DNA from 2 places in the Rhodococcus indonesiensis genome. Region 2 is predicted to be linked to the other one. Evidence: riboswitches for the same ligand, from Rfam matches in the RefSeq annotation. Region 2 holds a riboswitch; the other holds the start of a gene.
The links. A riboswitch is a leader RNA that binds a small molecule or an ion and turns the genes downstream of it on or off. The one in region 2 is predicted to bind cobalamin.

Region 1: it holds a riboswitch for cobalamin, as region 2 does, so the genes downstream of both, ACM26Y_RS04640 (ABC transporter substrate-binding protein) here and ACM26Y_RS19330 (ABC transporter substrate-binding protein) in region 2, are expected to answer to the same signal.

The regions. Positions count from the first base shown of each region.
Region 1 covers NZ_CP180630.1:991,123-1,000,585, forward strand. Annotated here, with positions in the region: gene ACM26Y_RS04610 (cytochrome P450) at 1-91, shown strand, start outside; gene ACM26Y_RS04615 (hypothetical protein) at 313-888, opposite strand; gene ACM26Y_RS04620 (hypothetical protein) at 1,355-1,582, shown strand; gene ACM26Y_RS04625 (LLM class F420-dependent oxidoreductase) at 1,773-2,750, shown strand; gene ACM26Y_RS04630 (hypothetical protein) at 2,874-3,209, shown strand; gene ACM26Y_RS04635 (hypothetical protein) at 3,228-3,476, opposite strand; cobalamin riboswitch at 3,911-4,030, shown strand; gene ACM26Y_RS04640 (ABC transporter substrate-binding protein) at 4,149-5,177, shown strand; gene ACM26Y_RS04645 (FecCD family ABC transporter permease) at 5,174-6,283, shown strand; gene ACM26Y_RS04650 (ABC transporter ATP-binding protein) at 6,280-7,062, shown strand; gene ACM26Y_RS04655 (hypothetical protein) at 6,989-7,819, shown strand; gene ACM26Y_RS04660 (DUF1304 domain-containing protein) at 7,826-8,230, opposite strand; gene ACM26Y_RS04665 (hypothetical protein) at 8,227-8,688, opposite strand; gene ACM26Y_RS04670 (helix-turn-helix transcriptional regulator) at 8,777-9,463, shown strand, end outside.
Region 2 covers NZ_CP180630.1:4,203,593-4,213,055, forward strand. Annotated here, with positions in the region: gene ACM26Y_RS19295 (sulfite exporter TauE/SafE family protein) at 1-428, shown strand, start outside; gene ACM26Y_RS19300 (HAD-IIA family hydrolase) at 494-1,252, shown strand; gene ACM26Y_RS19305 (MspA family porin) at 1,449-2,141, opposite strand; gene ACM26Y_RS19310 (MspA family porin) at 2,205-2,909, opposite strand; gene cobU (bifunctional adenosylcobinamide kinase/adenosylcobinamide-phosphate guanylyltransferase) at 3,264-4,610, opposite strand; gene ACM26Y_RS19320 (ABC transporter ATP-binding protein) at 4,610-5,416, opposite strand; gene ACM26Y_RS19325 (FecCD family ABC transporter permease) at 5,413-6,441, opposite strand; gene ACM26Y_RS19330 (ABC transporter substrate-binding protein) at 6,438-7,382, opposite strand; cobalamin riboswitch at 7,497-7,640, opposite strand; gene ACM26Y_RS19335 (DUF808 domain-containing protein) at 7,680-8,630, opposite strand; gene ACM26Y_RS19340 (O-succinylhomoserine sulfhydrylase) at 8,849-9,463, opposite strand, start outside.

The DNA of each region.
Region 1 (9,463 bases), 2.3 Mb from region 2:
CGCCCACCCAGGGATCCGCGCGGTCGGCGAGCCCGAACTGCTGTTGTCGGCGTTCGTCAGCGGCCTCGGCTCCCTGCCGGCACGCGTGTGAGACCGGCCCGGATCCGGTCCGCCGCGCCAGGTGCCCTCCCGCCTGCACCCAGGTTCCGGCGTCAGGCGGCCCGCGCTCGCCGCTGTCGGCGCGTCGTTGCGGTTCCGAGGTGGGGCGGCCGGCCTTGCGCCCGGCAGTACCTGACGGCACCACAGTTCGGATGTCACCTGTTCCCATCAGTCCCGACCACCTTCGGCGTGGTTTCGGCCGGCGGTGGCTGGTTACGCATCGTCCAGCGCGTGGGCGTGATCCGCCGCAAAACGTGCCCGGCCCCTGGACGGCTGTGGTCGTTTCTCGTCCTCGCTCTTGTTCGTGTGGTGCGGCGTTTCCTCGTCCTCGTCTTTTCCGTGCTCCGGTTCCTCGCCGACAGTGGAGTCCGCAGTGTGCTGCGGGTGAGTATGCCCGCGACGGCCGATCCTCTTCACCCCCGCGGCCAGGTGCCCGCCGCCGGCGACGACGTTCGCGCCGCGCGACCGGAGGCGGTCGCGGAGCGAACCGACGTGCTCGCCGGTGGCCTCGACCGTGGCGGCCGCCGTGTCGAGTAGCTCGTCCCGAACCGAGTCGCCGAGTTTCGTGATCTCCGGTGACGAGGCGAGGAACTCGGCTCCTTCTGCGAGCAGATCCTGAGGCCCACTGGGGGACCGCCCGCCCGCTCGGGCGATCTTCACGGCCAACTTCAACTGGCGCGTGCGTCCCAGCAGGTATCCGGCGCCGACCGCAGCGGCAACCTCGACTCTGGTTTTGGTTTTCGCGATTTTCATGATCGAACCCACTTGCTGTGTGTCGTCGCCGCGCACTGCCTCGGACGTCGGAGCATGTGGGCGTAGGACGCGTCGGTGCGCGCGGGCATATACCCCTGATTACCCCGCGTCCCAGGTCAGCAATCACGAACTCCATCGGAAGCCCCGCAACGCCTCAGTAGAGAAGGAACCGTGCAGGACACCGCTGTTCGATCCGATCCCGGATCGGGACAGCGGCCGTGAAGCCGGAGTGAGACCGCGTCGGGCGACGAGGCGCGGGAGCTGTACCGGACGACGCTCACCGAGCTCGGCGTCGCTGGGGAGGTGTGCAGGGGGCTCGAACGAGGTGGCATCGAGCGGAGCGGGGGTCCGGCACCGAGACGTCGGGACGTGGCGACATGTCGCCGGGATGCAGGGTTTTCCCCGTCGCCGCCGCCGAGTTCGTCGGCAATTCTGATACACAGCCGATCCATCTCCGTGCCGTCGGCGCACACCGGTCGCGGCACGAGGCGCAAGGAGAAACATGATGAGCAGGAATACGTTTCGTGCGGCAGTAGCAGCGACCGCCATGGCCCCCATGATCGCCCTCGGTACCGGAGCCGCGACCGCGGCACCGGCCGTGCCCACCGCACCCGCCCCCGTCGCCGAGTTCGTGCAGCCGGCGGTGCTGGGTCCGCTCGGTGTCGTCTGTGTTCCGTTGATCTTCGTTCCGGTCGTCGGAGTGCCCCTGTTCGTGGTCTGCCTCGTCTGACCCCGGAGCGACGTCCCGTTGCGGCGACCCGGCCGGGCCGCCGCAACGGGACGGGCGTGCCTACCGAGATGCGCAGCCGGTATCCCGGTAGCTCCTCCCCGACTGTCGTGTACCGAGACGGCCGCTGGGTATCCGGTGGATCGCCGGCCTCGGCGCGGCGCCCGACACCGACCACGGGAGGAAACGAACAGTGACCGACTTCGGCTACACCATGCTCTGCGAGCAGTCCCGGCCCGACCACCTCGTCCGCGACGTGCAGATGGCGGAGCAGGCCGGCTTCGATTTCTCGGTGATCAGCGACCACTACAACCCGTGGCTGGAGGAACAGGGACATTCCGGATACGCGTGGTCCGTCCTCGGCGCCGCGGCGCAGGCCACCGAGCGGATCCCGCTGATGACCTACGTGACCTGCCCGATCCTGCGCTACCACCCGGCGGTGGTGGCGCAGAAGGCAGCGACGATGCAGATCCTGTCCGGGGGCCGCTTCCGCCTCGGACTGGGTGCGGGGGAGAACCTCAACGAGCACGTCGTCGGCAAGGGCTGGCCCGCCGTCGGCACCCGGCACGAGATGCTGGCCGAGGCCGTGGAGATCATCTCGGCACTGTTCGACGGGGGGAACGTGAACTTCCGCGGCGACTACTTCGACGTCGAGTCCGCTCACCTGTACGACCTGCCCGAGGACAGGGTGCCGATCGGGATCGCCGTCTCCGGTCCGCGGTCGTGCTCCCTCGCCGGGGAGAAGGCCGACCTCATGGTCGCCACCGAACCCGAGCCGGACCTGACCCGGATGTTCGACGAAGCGGGGGGAGCGGGCAAACCACGAGTCGGGCAGATCGCCGTCTCCTACGACACCGACCGGGACGCGGCTGTGCAGCGGGCACACGAGCAGTTCCGATGGTTCGGCCTCGGCTGGAAGGTCAACCCGGATCTGCCCGCACCGTCCTCGTTCGCGGCCGCGACCCAGTTCGTGACGCCCGAACAGGTCGGGGCGCAACTGCCGTGCGGCGACGACATCGACGAGTACGTCGACAAGGTCCGGCCGTTCGTCGAGGCGGGGTTCACCGAGGTCGCCCTCGTCCAGATCGGCGGTGACCGGCAGGAACCGTTCATCCGGTGGGCCGAACGGGAACTGCTGCCGGCGCTGCGGAGTCTGCTGCCGGGCTCGTGAAACGCGGGCGGCTCCCACCGCGATGGTCTCGGTAGAAGTCAGTTTTCGCTGACGCCGCAGACCTCGGATCCGTGTGGTCCCGAGACCGCAACCGACGGTCGTCCGGCGTCGAAGGGTGCCGAGATGAACGTCGAAACGCGCGTAGCCGGACTGCGTCAGTGGCGCACCGATCGTCTCGAGGACCTCGTGGCCGAGCTCGAACGCACAACCGATCCGGCCCTGCCGTGTTCGGCCCGCGACGTCGCGCGTACCGAGCTGGCGTCGCGCCGGGAGGGTGGAACGGTGGACTGGGTGTGCCGGGTCAGGACCCAGCCCAGGTCCGGCAGTCGTTCGGCGCTGCTGACCCTGGCGTTGCCCATCAGGCTGTCGGAGCCGGAGGTGCGTCACGCGGCCCTCGCCCGTGCCCGCGAACTGTTCGGGTCCGACGTCGTCGTCGACAGCGTGCAGTTCGGCAACTGAGGAAGTTCCCCGGAACGCTCAGGGACCGAGCCGCACCGCCGAGATCAGACCGGAGACGGTGGCGGCGGTACCGACCGCGACGAAGCCGGTGACCATGGTGGCGACGGCCCCCGCGGAGACCACGGTGCCGAGCACGCTACCCAGCCGCGGACGCAGGCCGGGCATCGTGCGGGCCGGGGCCGGGTCGTCGAGGCGTATCGGGTGGGGCGCCGTCGCGGGCGGCAGAGCGAAGAGAGGATCGGTTCGGTGGGCGAAGTTCTCGGACATCAGTGTCTCCCCGTCCGTCGTTGACACTTTGTGCGTCCAGTGTCGCGGCGGTGGGTCTCCGGCAGATGGCCGCATTTTGAACTCTGGGTTTCGTGGAGCAGGCCTGCACGCGCCCGGACGCCGGCCACCGCCCCCTGCGCGGTGACCGGCCGCCGGTCCGCATCCCCACTCGACGTTCCGGCGCGATCCCCTCCGAGGAGGGGCCGGGAGCGACGGCTCCGGCTGCACGAGAGTGCGGCCTGTCCGACAGCCTCCCTCGTGTGCAACGCATCGGAGCCTGCCGCGGTGCCGGAGTGAGGGCCCGCGAACGGGGTGAAACCGGGGGTGAATTTCGAGCACCCGGCTCGGACGAGAGGACGGCGCCTCGGACGCCGTCCCGGGGACCCGGGCATTCGGGACCGGCCCTGCGATCCGTGCCGATCCTCGACATGCATAATGACCGCAGCGTTGCTGACGCCCATGCAGGGAAAGTCCGGTCCGAGTCCGGCGCTGACCCGCAACGGTAGACCGTCCACCCGACGGTGAGCCCGATCGCCTGCATGGACGTGCGCGACTCCGGTATTTCGTCGTGGTCTACGAGATGGAGTCCAGCAGGGTAGTCGGTGACCTCTGTCCGGGGCCGCTGCCGTGCCGGAGTCTGCCTCGTGCCACCTGAGCAGAGCACGAGGTCCCATGCCCGTCGACTTCCGCCGTCCCGCCCGCGATGCCGCGGCGGCTCTCGCCGTCCTCACCGTCGCCACCGCGGCCCTGACAGGCTGTTCGCGTGGTGCCGACACCGACACCGGCGCCGGCCCGTCCGCCGCGGCCTTCGACGAACCGGTCTCGATCACCAATTGCGGTCGCACCGCCACCTACGACGCGCCTCCGCAGCGGATCGTGTCGATGAACGACCACGTCACCGAAACCCTGATCCAGATGGGTGTGGGGGACCGCATCGTCGGCATGGGGTACGGCGAGAAGGACGACCCGCTCCCCGAGACGGCCGAGCAGTTCCGGGCGATCCCGTCGCTGGCCGCCGAGTACCCGACGTACGAGCAGATCCGCGACCTCGAACCGGACCTGGTCGTCGGCGGGATGCGCAGCGCATTCGACGACAAGACCGGCCGGGGTCGGGACACGCTCGAGCAGGCGGGTATCCACACGTTCCTGTTCTCCGAGTACTGCGGTGCCGGGTTCTCCGATATCGCCTTGCTGGAGAACGACTTCGCCCAGCTCGGCGCTCTGCTCGGTGCCGAGGAGCAGGCCGCGGAACTGACCGAGTCGATCACCGCCGAACTCGACGCGGTACGTGCCCGGCTGGAGCAGGCCGGCGTCGCACCCGTGCGCACCTTCTTCTACGACTCCGGCGAAGCCGAGCCGCTCTCGGTCGGTGGCGTGGGCATCGGCAACCTCATCGCCGACTACGCCGGCGCCGACAACATCACCGCCGAAGGCCCGAAGCCGTACTTCACCACCGGCTGGGAGATCGTCGGTGAGCGTGCGCCCGAGGCGATCGTCGTACTCGACTACGGCGCGACCAGCGCTCAGGACAAGATCGCCTATCTGAAGAACCAGCCGATCGTGGCCACCACGCCCGCCGTGCGTAACGACCGTTTCGTCGTCGTGCCGCTCGACGACTTCTTCGAGAGTTCGCGCATGGTCGACTCGGTCGCGACGATCGCCCGCGGACTGCACCCGGCCGCGTTCCCGGACGCGCAATGACCTCCGCCGGCACCCTGACCGGCCCCTCGTCGCCGCACGCGCCGGCCCCGGCGGTCCGGGAGAGTGCCGGGGGCGCGCCACATCGTTCACTGTGGCTGATCCTGCCGCCGCTGCTCGCCGCGCTCGTGCTGGCGCTGGCGGGCGCCGTGTCGCTGGGCACGGTGAACATCCCCTTCGGCGACGTGTGGGCGATCGTCGTGCACCGCCTCGCACCGGGAACCTTCACGCCGTGGTGGACCGCGGCGCGGGAAGCGATCGTCGTCGACTCCCGCCTGCCCCGAGCGTTGACGGCCGCCGTCGTCGGTGCCGCGCTCGCGATCGCCGGCGTGGTGGCGCAGGCGGTGACCCGCAATCCGCTCGCAGATCCCTATCTGCTGGGCGTGTCCTCCGGTGCCGGGTTCGGGGTGGTGCTGGTGACGGTCCTGGGTGTCGGTGGCGGCGCACTCGGTGTTTTCACCCTGCCGTTCGCGGCCTTCCTGGGAGCCCTGGTCCCGCTGGCCGGTGCGGTCGCGGTCAGTGTGCGCGCCCACGCCGTCACCGCGATCGTCCTCGTCGGCGTGGCGATGTCGATGGTGTTCTCCGCGGCGACCACCTTCACCCTGCTGGTCCTCGGCGACGACCATCAGCTTGGCACCGTGATGCGTTGGCTGGCAGGAGGATTCGGGGATGCGACCTGGTCGATGCTGACCGTGCCCGCACTGGTCCTGCTCGTCGTCGGCGGCGGCGTCCTGCTGTGCGGCCGCCAGCTGAACCTGCTGCTCGTCGGCGACGACGGGGCGACCGCGCTGGGACTGGACGTGCGGCGGTTCCGCATCCTGATCCTGCTCGCGGTCTCGCTGCTCACCGCCGCGGCAGTGGCGGTCTCGGGGACCGTCGGCTTCATCGGACTGCTGATCCCGCACGTCGCCGGTCACCTCGTCGGCCGCAACAGCGTCCGGTCGATCCCCGTGGCGGCGGTGGCCGGAGCACTCGCGCTGGTCCTGGCCGACGTCGTCGCCCGCTCGGTCAGCAGCTCGACCGAACTACCGGTGGGGGTCGTCACCGGCCTGCTCGGGGCACCCGCCTTCCTCGTCATGCTGTGGCGCAGTTACGGGCGGGCCCTGTGATCCGCCTGCGCGCCACCGGGGTCCGTGCCCGGCTGGGCGAACGCATCGTTCTCGACGGGGTGGACCTCGACGTGGCGGCGGGCCGGGTACTCGCCCTCGTCGGACCCAACGGCAGCGGCAAGACGACCCTGCTGCGTGCCTGTTACCGCGCGGTGCCGGTCGGGGCCGGCGCGATCACCGTCGACGACCGGGACGTCACCGACATCAAGCGCCGCTCCCTCGCCCGTCTCGTCGGGGTCGGCGTCCAGGAACCGGTCGCGCTCGGCGGGACGACCGTCCGCGAATCGGTGCGGCTGGGACGCACCGCCCGACGCGGCTGGCTCGAGCCGTTCGGCGACGACGACCGGGCGGTCGTCGAGGACGTGCTCGGCCGGCTCGGGCTGCTGCACCTCGCCGACCGCGACGTGCTCGCCCTGTCCGGGGGAGAGCGCCAACGTGTCTCCATCGCCCGGGCCCTGGCCCAGCAACCCCGGGTGCTGCTGCTCGACGAGCCGACCAATCACCTGGACCTGCGTCACCAGCTGGCCGTGCTGGAGCTACTGCGCAGCCTCGCCTCGGACGGGCTCGCCGTCCTGGTGACGCTGCACGACCTGCGGCTGGCGACCGAATACTGCGACCGCATGGCGGTGCTGGACCACGGGTCGGTGGTCGCCGAAGGAACTCCGGAGGACGTGCTGCGACCCGCACTGCTCGCGGAGGTCTTCGGTGTCCGCGCCCAGGTGGGTGTGGACCGCGACGGCCGGCGCACCCTCGACGTCCGGGGGCCGGCCGATGCCTGACAGCCACCCCGACGCCGTGGCGCGTGCCTATGCCGCGGCCCGGTCCCTGCTCGGCGACTTCGCGCATACTGTCGACCTCGGGTCCGTCGTCGTCCGGGGCGCGGTCACGACCGATCCGCACTGGCTGGCCGAACGGGTCCGCGACACCGGGCGCAGATGGAACTGCCCCGACCCGCGGGTCGCCGGCACGCTCTGGTGGTACTCGGCCAGTTCGACACTCGTGGCCGGACCCGTCGCGATGCTCCTCGCCACCGGCAGCGCCCCCGACCCCGACCCGGCCCGGTGGCGCTGCACGCTGCGGCCGGACGGCTACCTCGGCGCGGTACGGTCCTCGCACCTGCTGACCGGGGCCGACGCCTTCGCGCGTGCTCTCGGGCCGGCGCTGTCGGCGATCGTCTCGCCGCTGGCGGGGGTGTCGGGTGTCTCGGAGCGGGCGCTGTGGGCCGTCGCGTCCGACTCGATCGCCAATCGCGCTCTCGACGCCGGGCGTGCCGCCCACCGCGCCGAGGACGGATGCGCCCTTGCCGCCGTGCTGTCCGTACCGCCGCTGATGCCACCGCGTTTCGTCGACGTGGGGCCGACCGGGACCGTGACGGCGGCGCCAGGCTCGCCGGAATCGGGACGGCGTTTCGTGCGACGCAGCTCCTGCTGCCTGATCTATTGCGCGACCGACAGCGACAAGTGCACGAGCTGTCCGCGCCGGGCACCGGCCGACCGCGACGCGGCGTTGCGGCGGTACGTCGCCGCACGGACGTGAGGCGGATCAGGTCGTCGCGAGCGCGATCAGCGCGATCAGCGCCGGCGCGCACTGCGCCGCGGCACCCACGAGCCCGGCACCGCGGGGCCGGCTCATGGCCAGACGGTCCGAGACGAACAGGGCGATCCCGGCGAGGAACATGAACGAACACGTGTAGAGCACGAGTGCGCGTCCGACCGTGTCCTCGCCGGCCCGCCACAGGGCCACCCCCATCAGCGCGCCGGCGCCGAGAAACAGGTTGTAGAAGCCGACGTTGAACGCCCACATCCGCACCGCCGCGACGTCGCCGGAGGGAATGCGGAACACGTCCTCGTGGACCGACGGCCGCCGGAACAGCAGCGTCTCCCACACGAACGCGAGCAGGTGCACGGCCGCGGCCGCCGACGCGGCGATCTGGGCGAGGGTGATCATGGTGCACCCCCCTCCGCCGCGAGCGCGACCCCGTACCTCTCGGTGACCGCTCGGAGAGCGCGGGCGGACTCGTCCGGCGCCTGCGCGGGGTCGAGGCCGTCGAGTGCGCCGAAGAAGCCGCTCATCGACGTCCCGGCCGCGATCAGCAGGAAGGTCGCGGTGTCGGTCAGGACGGTGAAGGAGTTCATCGTTCCCGGCGCGACCGTGATCGTGTCCCCGCCCGCGAGTTCGTGGACGTCCGTTCCGGAACGGACCAGGATCCGGCCCCCCAGAACGTGATACGACTTGGCCCACGGTTCGGCGTGCATGGGCACCGGCACGGTGCGCGGCGCCTCGACGAGGAAGAGTTCGTACGCCCCGCCGGCGTGTGCGCCGGTGGACAGGGCCGTGACGGTGGCGTCGGGCAGGGTGAGACGACGGCCCTCGCCCATCCTGCAGAGTTCGGTGTTGTCGGTCATGTCTGTCACGTTAGGAAGCGCCCGGACGGTGGCCCATCCCCGGAAACGGGGATGGGTGGTAGCCCCGCCGTCAGCGCATACTGGGGTCATGCTCGAGATCCGGGCGGAGAAGGTGGGCCGGGAGGTCGTGGCGCTCGCCGCTGCCGGCGCCGACGTGACCCAGGTGCACGAGCGTGCCATCGAACTCGTCGGCCGGACGGTGCGCAGCGACCTGACGTGCTGGGCGATGATCGATCCCCGGTCCCTGACGCTCGGCTCCATGACCAGCGGCCCCGACCGGATTCCGCCGGAGTACGAACCGCTGCTCGCCGAGAGCGAGTACCGCGGGCACGACCCCGGCACCTTCGCCGAACTGTTCCGCACCGGCCGCACGGCGACCCGGGGATCGGATCTGCCCCCGGACGAGGTTGCCCACTGTCTTCGCCACGCCGAGGTGTGGCGTCCGCTCGGAGTGGACCACGAACTGCGCGTGATCTTCCGGATCGGGGAATTGTGCTGGGGCGCAGCCGGGTTCGTTCGGTCCGCCGTGGACTTCACCGATGCGGAGGTCGAGTTCCTCACGCAGGTGGCGCCGGCGGTAGCGGTTGCGACCCGCGCCGCCGTGTGCGCCACCGCCCCCTCGAACCGGGGCGAACCGGGTCCGGCGGTGGTCCTGACCGGGGCCGGAGGTGAGCCGCTCGCGCTCACGGCGGCCGCCCGCGACTGGGAGGAGCGATTCGACGAGATCGCACCGGGACGGCTGGCCGTCATGGTGCGCGCCGCCGCGTTCGGCGCG
Region 2 (9,463 bases):
TCGTGTTCCAGCCGAAGCTGCAACAGTGGGTGCTGCGACGCTCCAGCGGCCCGGCCGAGCAGATCGGGCCCGCGCGCATGACGGCGCTGGTCGTCGGCACCTTCGCCGTGGGCGTGTACGGCGGCTACTTCACGGCCGCGCAGGGCATCCTGCTGATGGGATTGTTCGGGGCGCTGCTGCACGATCACATCCAGCGGCAGAACGCCGCGAAGAACCTGCTCTCGCTGCTGGTCAACGTCGTGGCGGCCGTCGCCTACACCCTCGTCGCGTTCGACCGGATCGACTGGACGGCGGCGGCGCTGATCGCCGTGGGCTCGCTGATCGGCGGTGCCCTCGGCTCCCGGTACGGCCGCCGGCTCTCGCCCACCGCACTGCGGGCCGTCATCGTCGTGGTCGGCTTGGTCGGCTTGTACCGGCTGCTGGCGTGAGCGGTCGGTGACACACTCGAACGGTGAACGACGAACCCGTACCCGCGCCGGTCTGGAACTACCTCATGGACATGGACGGCGTCCTGGTGCACGAGGAACACCTGATCCCCGGCGCCGACGCGTTCCTGAGCGAGCTGCGTGAGAACGGCACACCGTTCATGGTGCTCACCAACAACTCGATCCGCACTCCGCGGGATCTGCGCGCCCGGCTGCTACGCACCGGCCTCGACATCCCGGAGAAGTCGATCTGGACGTCGGCGCTGGCGACCGCGACGTTCCTGGCGAATCAGCGACCCGGTGGCAGCGCGTACGTGGTGGGCGAATCGGGACTGACCACGGCCCTGCACGACATCGGCTACGTCCTGACCGACAACGACCCGGACTACGTCGTCCTCGGGGAAACCCGCACCTACTCGTTCGAGGCGATCACCACCGCGATCCGGCTCGTCGAGCGGGGTGCCCGGTTCATCGCCACCAATCCGGATCCGACCGGACCGTCGCGGGAGGGCTCGCTCCCCGCGACCGGGGCCGTCGCGGCGCTGATCACCCGCGCGACGGGCCGCGAACCGTACTTCGTGGGCAAACCGAATGCCCTGATGATGCGGTCCGCCCTGCGCGCGATCGGCGCGCACTCGGAGCACACGCTCATGATCGGCGACCGGATGGACACCGACATCGTCTGCGGCCTCGAGGCGGGCCTGCAGACCCTGCTGGTGCTGACCGGCATCTCGACCCGCGAGTCCGTGGAGATGTTCCCCTACCGACCCACTCGCGTCATCGAATCGGTCGCGGAACTGGTGGGGCGCACCGCGAATCCGTTCTGACCGGAGCGGGCGGTTTCGGCAGCGAGAGGGAGGTTCTCGCGCATGCCACTCGGGCGATGCCGCGACAACCTCCCTCTCACTGCTCACCCACAGCGCCACTGCCCGGCCCCCACCGGACCGGGCAGCGACAACGCCCCGCCGACGAGAGGATGAGGTTCTCGTCGGCGGGGCTGCTCACCTCTGGAAGGCGCCTCGATCAGCCGATGCTGAAGGGCTGGCCCCAGAGGGTGACCTGCTGGATGCTGTCCGGGGTCTCGACGGTGGCCTTGACGTAGCTGCGGGCCTGCGCGTAGCCGGCGCACCCACCGATGGCGATCGTCGAATCCTGCCAGGTCACGCTGCCCTGGGGGCCCGAGATCTGGTTGAAGGGCAGGTGCTGCTCCTCGTCGAACGCGTTCGCGATCGTGCGGTCGATGATCTTGAAGTCCATCGCCTGGCCGGGGCCGAGGGTGACGGTCCCGTTGCCGTTGGCGGACGGGGTGATCGAGCCGTTCTGGCCGGCGTAGCTCGCCTTGACGCCGGCGCCGACGCCGGCGGTGCCGCCGAGGTTGAGCTGGCAGGCGACGATGTAGCCGGGCTGCAACTTGGTCTTGGCCGCTGCTGCCTTCGGGCCGTCGAGCTGCACGCTCGCCTGCCCGGAGACCCACACGTTGCGGTGCAGCGCGGTGGCGCCCATGGACGGGGAGATGTTGGCGGTCTCCCGGTCGAGCCGGACGGTCACGGAGGTTCCGTCAGGAAGGGTCTGCGTCATGTTCCCGGCGGGAAGTTCGACGAAAGTGTCGGCGTTGGCCGCACCGGCGGAGGCGAATCCAATGGCGACGGCGACGGTGGCGCCGACGCCGGCCGCCTTGAGACCACGGCGCAGGCCGTTGGCGATGCTGGTCTTCATGTTCTCTCTCTCGAGGTTTCGATGCTCGCGTGAGCGAAGAGTCGGGTAGAAGGCGGCGAGGAATCAGCCGATGCTGAACGGCTGGCCGTACAGGGTGGTCTTCGAGTAGTTCGGACCCGTGATCTCCAGGACCGTGTACGAGCGTGCCTGCGCGAAGCCGCCGCAGCCCTGGACCTCGATCTGCGCATCCTGGTACTGGATGGTGTACGTGCCGTCCGCCGGGATGGCCTTGCTGTCCACCCGCGCGAACTTCACCTGACCGGCCGCGATCGGAACGCTGATGGACCCGGAGAGGCTGCCGCCGCCGGCCGAGGGACCGACGTCGATTCCGCCACCGAAGCTGCCCTTCAGGCCGGCGATATCCATCTGGCAACCGACGATGTAACCGGTGGTCAGACGGGGCACACCGTCGGTGGAGGTGCCGCCCGTGCCCTGGGTGCCGGTCGGATCGTTGGGGTTGATGCCACCGTTGGTGGGTCCCGCCTTGGCGTCGGCCGGAACATTCTTCGCCTCGGCCGTCACCGTGCCGGACACCCAGGCCACGCGACCCGCGCCGTTCGCCGCGAGCGACGGCGAGATCAGGGCGCTCTCGGCGGACCGCTTGATGACGTTCCCGTCGGGAGCGGTGATCTCGCCGTCGGGCAGCGGCACGAAGGTGTCGGCGTTCGCCGCACCCGCGGACAGGAAGCCCAGGGCGACGGCGGCAGCTGCTGCTACACCACCGATGCGTGCGCCGCGGCGGAGGCCGGACGTGTGCTTGTTGCTCAATTCATTCCCCTACTCAGGTGTGCGGTTACCCGGGCGCCCCCGGGCACGGCTGATCACGGCCGCGGGCGGGCCGCCGCGGTCGATTCGGATGTGCATTCTGGTCAGGTCGGGGCGAGATACCGGTCGGTTTCTCGCACAGGCGGATTCAGGTGTCGTTGGCGTGCTGCCCCGAGGGGCACTGTGGACCGACACCCCCGCTCGGACCCCAGTTCGTTTCGGAACGATAACACGCCTGATGCAGAGGGTCACTAAACAGTTACGGCTGTGTTCCAGATCACATGTGCGCACGGCTGTGTGCCGTCGAGGGTTATGTGTGACCGGGAATCCGACTTGCGCAGAACGCAGTTCGGTGTTCTAACGCAAACGCGTGGGGATGCCGGCGACGACCAACGTCACCGACTCCGATTCCGCTGCCACCCGCGCGTTGAGCCGACCCAGCAGGTCCCGGAACAACCGGCCGGACGCCGTCGCCGGGACCACGCCGCTGCCGACCTCGTTGCTGACCGCCACCACCGGGACGGCACACGAACGCCACGCCTCGAGCAACTGCTCGACGTCCGCCTCGACCGCGGTGACGTCCCCACCCGACCACACGTCGTGACGGTCCAGGCGGGCGGTGAGCCAGGTCCCCAGGCAGTCGATCAGCAACGGCTCGTCCGCCCCGCGGAGCACGGCCGCCACGTCGTCGGTCTCGATCGTCGTCCACGACCGCGGCCGGCGGGCCCGGTGCAGCGCGACGCGCTCGGCCCACTCCGCGTCGCCGTCGCGCGTGCCGCCCGTCGCCACGTACGTCACCGCCGGGAACGATTCGAGCAACTCCTCGGCGTGCCGCGACTTTCCGGAACGCACACCGCCGAGTACCAGAGTGCGCTGCGCCGCAGCTACTTTGCCGGTCGCAGGTCCCACCGTCGTCACCTCACCGTCGTCGCCCGCTCGCGCCCCGCAGGCCGCCAGCCGGATCCGCAGCTGCTCGACCGGCGGGTTGTGGTGGCCCAGATGCACGGCCACCACATCGGTCCGCTCGGTCACCGCCCCGCACGCGCGCAGGGTCCGCACCGTCTCCCCGAACGCCGGCAGCGTGTGGTGCGCGGAGCCCAGATCCATTCGGTCCCCGAACGTCTCCTCCAGGAACACCGCATCGTATTCCACACCGGCGACCCGGTCGAACCACTCCACGGGCAGGGGTCCGGTGTCGCATGCCCACAACAGCCGGTCACCACCGGGGCCCTGCACGTCGTAGAGCACGGAGTCTCCGTCGACCAGGACGCGGTGCGCGGCGGGCAGCACCCGCACCCGGTACTCGCCGACTGTCAGCACGTCCCCGGCCGCGACCGGCACGAACCGCACCGGGTCGGTGGGTGCGATCCAGTCCCGGCACTGGTCCAGCGCGTCGGCCGGGCCGATCACCTCGATCTCGGAATCCGTTGCCGCCCAGGAACGGAACAGCAGCGCCTGCGGGCCGAGGTGGTCGGGATGCGAGTGGGTGAGCAGGACGTGCCGCACCCCGGCGAGGGTGCGGCCGTGACGCAGCGCCGCGCGCGGCGCCTCGGGTCCGCAGTCCAGCAGGAGCACGTCGTCCACGAGTGCGGCCGTCTGCCCGCGTATCTCGCCGCGAGCAGCCGCGTCCGCGCACGACGGGCAGGTGCAGAACGGATTCGGCCAGCCGTCGGCGGCACCCGTGCCCAGCAGCAGTACCTCCATCACGAATCCTCCGATTTTGTTCCGCCCGAGAAGCTTCCACGCACCGGAACGACGGCCGGGCCGGTGCCGGGACGGTCCAGCACCTCGACGCGCGCGCCGTACACCTCGGCGATCCGCCGGACCGTGAGCACCTGCCGGGGCGTGCCGTCGGCGACCACGCGACCGTCGGCGAGCAGGACCAGCCGCCCGCCGTACAGCGCCGCCGAGGTCAGGTCGTGCATCGCTGCGAGGACCGTGATCCCGTTCTCGACGCGCATCGACTCCACCAGGTCCAGCACGTGCTGCTGGTGGCCGATGTCGAGGGCGCTGGTGGGTTCGTCCAGCAGCAGCACCTGCGGTTCCTGCGCGAGTGCGCGCCCGAGGACCACGCGTTGCAGCTCGCCGCCGGACAGCTCCGTCGCCGGACGGCCGGCCAGCGCGCGCAGGTCGAGCCGGTCGAGGACCGACTCGACCATCTCACGGTCGTGTGCCGACTCGGTCGCGAACCGCGGCAGGTGCGGGGTGCGGCCGAGCCGGATCAGGTCGGTGACCGTCATACCCTCGGGCACGATGGGCCGCTGCGGCATGAGCGCCACCGTGCGGGCCATCGTCCGGCGCCCGGAGTGTGCGGGGTCCAGTCCGCCGACGCGGACCCGGCCGGTTGCGGGTACCAGTCCCGCCAGCGCGTGCAGGAGCGTGGTCTTCCCCCCACCGTTGGGCCCGACGAGGGCGATCCACTCCCCCTGCCCGACGGTCAGGTCCACCCCGTGCAGGACGGTCTTGCCGCCGCGGTCGACGCGCAGGCCCCGGCAGTCGACGGCGTTCACGACACCCCCCGATGCCGGCGCAGCACCACCAGGAAGAAGGGCGCGCCGACGGCCGCGGTCACCACGCCGATGGGCAGTTCGGCCGGGGACATCACGGTCCGGGCCAGCACGTCCGCTAGGACGAGGAAGGCAGCTCCCATCATCAGCGACAGCGGCAGCAGTAGCCGGTGCCCCGGCCCGACGATCAGCCGGATGGCGTGCGGCACCACGATTCCGACGAAACCGATGAGCCCGCTGGCACCGACCACGGCGGCGGTGCCGAGGGTCGCCACGCACACCAGGATCAGCCGGACCCGCGCCGGGTTCACCCCGAGGCTCGCGGCCTCGACGTCGCCCACCGCCATCACGTCGAGCATCCGGCGGTGCAGCAGGATGACCGCCGCGGACACCACGACGTACGGCAGCACGACGACCACGTCGGACCAGCCGTCGGTGCTGAGGCGGCCGAGCAACCACGTGTACACCTGCCGCAGGGTGTCGTCGTAGAGCTGCTGGACGAACGTCTGCGCCGCGTTGGCGAAGGCCGCCACCGCGACGCCGGCCAGGATGATCACCACCTCCGAGCGCATCCCGCCGACACTGCGTCCGAGCGCGTAGGTGGCGGCGACGGCGACGAGGCCGCCGGCGAACGCGGCGACCGGCACCCCGACGGAGGCGAGCACTCCGCCGAGGGCGATCGCGAGCGTGGCGCCCAGGCCGGCGCCGCTCGACACCCCGAGCAGGTAGGGGTCGGCCAGCGGGTTGCGGAACACCCCCTGGTAGGTGGCGCCGGCGATGGCGAGCATCGCGCCGACCAGAGCACCGAGCGCCACCCGCGGCATGCGGATGTTCCACAGGATGGCCTGCTGCCGGGTCGTCAGCCCGGAGTCGACGTCGACGAAGGGCAGGGCGTCGAGCAGTTCCAGGAACACGCCGCGCACGGTCAGTCCGGCGGGGCCGACGAGCACCCCGACGTGCAGCACGATCACCAGGACGAGGGCTGCCGCGCCGAGCACCAGGGCCGGGTGGCGCGCGGCGCGGGTCACCGGGTGGGCTGGGCGGCGGGTTCGGCGGCAGCCACGATCGCTCCGAGGTTCCGCACGAGGTCCACGACCCGCGGTCCCCAGCGGCTGGCGACGTCCTCGTCGAGCACGTGGATCTGTCCGGACCGGACGGCCGTCAGCTCGCTCCAGCCGGCGCGGGCGGCCACGGTTTCCGGCGTGACCCCGCAGCACTGCCCGTCGGCGAGGAAGATCAGGTCGGGGTCGGCGTCGAGGACGTACTCGGCGGACAGCTGCGGGTAGGCGTCGGCACCGGCGGCGTCGCCGATGGAACGCAGGCCGAGCATCGCGTAGATGCCCCCGATGAAGGTGTCACCCGTGACGCTGTAGTAGGTGTCGTCGAGCTCGTGGTAGTAGGTCAGCGGAGCCGGGCGCGGAGGCAACCCGGCGACGACCTCGTCGATGTCGCTGCGCATCGACGCGACCAGTTCGGCCGCGTCCCCGATGTGCCCGGTGGCGGCGCCGAGCTGCTCGATCTGCGTGTACGCCTCGTCGAGGGTGGTGGCGGCCGGCAGCAGCAGCGTGGGGACGCCGGCCGCATCGAGGCCGGAGACGAGGTCGCCCACGTCGTCCATCGCGACCACGAGGTCCGGTTCGTAGCCGAGCACGGCTTCGACGTTCGGCGAGTATCCGGACAGGGCGGTGACGGGCACCCCGGCGGGGTAGTCGGACTGGTCGTCGACCGCGACGACCTGGTCGCCGGCGCCGACGGCGTAGAGCATCTCGGTGGCGGTGGGACTGAGGGAGACGATCGAATCCGGGGCCGCATCGAGGGTGATCGCTCCGTCGCCGGAGTTCACGGTGACGGGGAAGGTCCCGTCACCGGAGGGCGCGGAGGCCGGTTCGGAGCCGCCGCTCGAGGCGCACGAGGCGGCGAGCAGGGCGAGCGCGACGAGTCCGGCGGCGAACAGCCGGCGGGTCGGCACAGTGAGGACAGGCACAGTGGGGGCAGGCACAACCATCCTCCGTGAGGCGGAGGACGAAAACAGCACGGCTGCAACGATCACCGTTGCGGCACGACACCGTCCTTCGTCCGAGGACCAGTACGTGACCGCCGCGCCGGCCGACCTGACTCGTCCGGCAGCGCGCTGCCGGCCTCACAGTTGCGGGACAGTGCCGGATTACACCGGACTTCACCGATACGCTGCGGCACCCCACCCGGAAGCGGGGTCACCGCAGCGTATCGCAGGGCTCCGGGCCCGGGGACGGCAGGCCGGGGTCCGTCAGTGCGCCGCCTCACGCTTCTTCCGTTTCGGAATCAGGTGCGCGATCAGCACGATGATCGCGCCCACGACGAGCCCGACGACTGCGGACGCCACGGTCCCCGCGGTCCAGGCCAGCACGCCGCCGAAGCCACCCTGCACGAGATCGCCGAACCAGTGTTCGAGGTCGTGCAGGCGATCGGCCGGCCAGTGGAATCCGGCCTCGCCGACGTTGACGAGCAGGATGTGACCACCGACCCACAGCATCGCGGCGATCCCGACCACGGTGAGCACCGTCATCACCTTCGGCATCGCGGCCACGAGCCCCCGGCCGACCCGCCGGCTGAACGACGATTCGCGTCCAGCGAGCGCCAGGCCCACGTCGTCCATCTTCACGATCAGCGCGACCGCGCCGTACACCAGGGCGGTGATGAGGATCGCGACGACGACGAGCACCGCCAGCCGGGTGAGGAACGGTTCGTCCTCCACCGACGACAGGGAGATCACCATGATCTCGGCCGAGAGGATGAGGTCGGTGCGGATGGCCCCGCTGACCATGGACTTCTCGACTTCGGGTCCGCTCAGTACCGCGGGGGTGTCGGCTTCGTGGTGACCGCCGGTCAGTGCTTCGTAGACCTTCTCGGCCCCCTCGAAGCACAGGAACAGGCCTCCGGCGATCAACAGGTAGGGCAACGCCTGAGGAAAGAACTGGCTCAGGAGCATCGCCACCGGCAGGATGATCAGCAGCTTGTTGCGGATCGACCCGATCGCGATCTTGCGGATGACCGGCAGTTCCCGGTCCGGGGTGAATCCGTGCACGTAGCGCGGGGTGACGGCGGTGTCGTCGACGACGACACCTGCCGCCTTGACGCCGGCCTTGCCGGCCGCGGCGCCGATGTCGTCGATGGACGCCGCGGCCGCTTTCGTCAGTGCCGCGACGTCGTCCAGCAGGGCGACGAGACCACCAGCCACGGGAACCTCCCACAGTTCGGCTGCGCAGAGCCGATCGAACGACACGCAGTTGCGGGTCGACTCTGTAACTTACCGAAGCGCGCACGGCCGTGGGATCGGGTCTTCCGCGGTCTCCGGTGCGGCCGGTGTCGCCGACCTGGCATTTCCGGGTGGTGGATCGAAGCCCCGACCCGTCGGCAGGGCTTCGATGCAGCTGCGGCCTTCGACCTCGCCGCCGGTTACCGCAGCGCCTGCTCGAAGTCCTCGAGCAGATCCTCCGTGTCCTCGAGCCCCACCGACAGCCGCACCACCCCGTCGGATAGGCCGATCGCCGCCCGGCCGTCCGGCCCCATCGCCCGGTGCGTCGTCGTCGCGGGGTGGGTGATCAGCGACTTGGCGTCGCCGAGGTTGTTGGAGATGTCGACGATGCGCAGCCCGTCGAGCAGCTCGAATGCGCGCTTCTTGCCGGCGCCTTCGGGGGCGTCCAGTTCGAAGGTCACGACCGTGCCGCCGCCGCTCATCTGGGACCGCGCCAGGTCGTACTGGGGGTGCGAGTCGAGGAACGGGTACTTGACCCACTTGATCGCGGCGTGGTCCTGGAGGAAGCGGGCGATCCGCTCGGCCGACTCCACCGAGTGCCGGATCCGCACCGCCATCGTCTCGAGGCCCTTGAGCAGGGTGTGGGCGTTGAACGGGCTCAGTGCCGGACCGGTGTGGCGGATGAGGTGCTGGACCGGGCCGTCGATGTAGTCCTGCGGGCCGAGGATCGCCCCGCCGAGCACCCGACCTTGGCCGTCGATGTGCTTGGTGCCCGAGTACACGACGATGTCGGCGCCGAGATCGAGGCTGCGCTG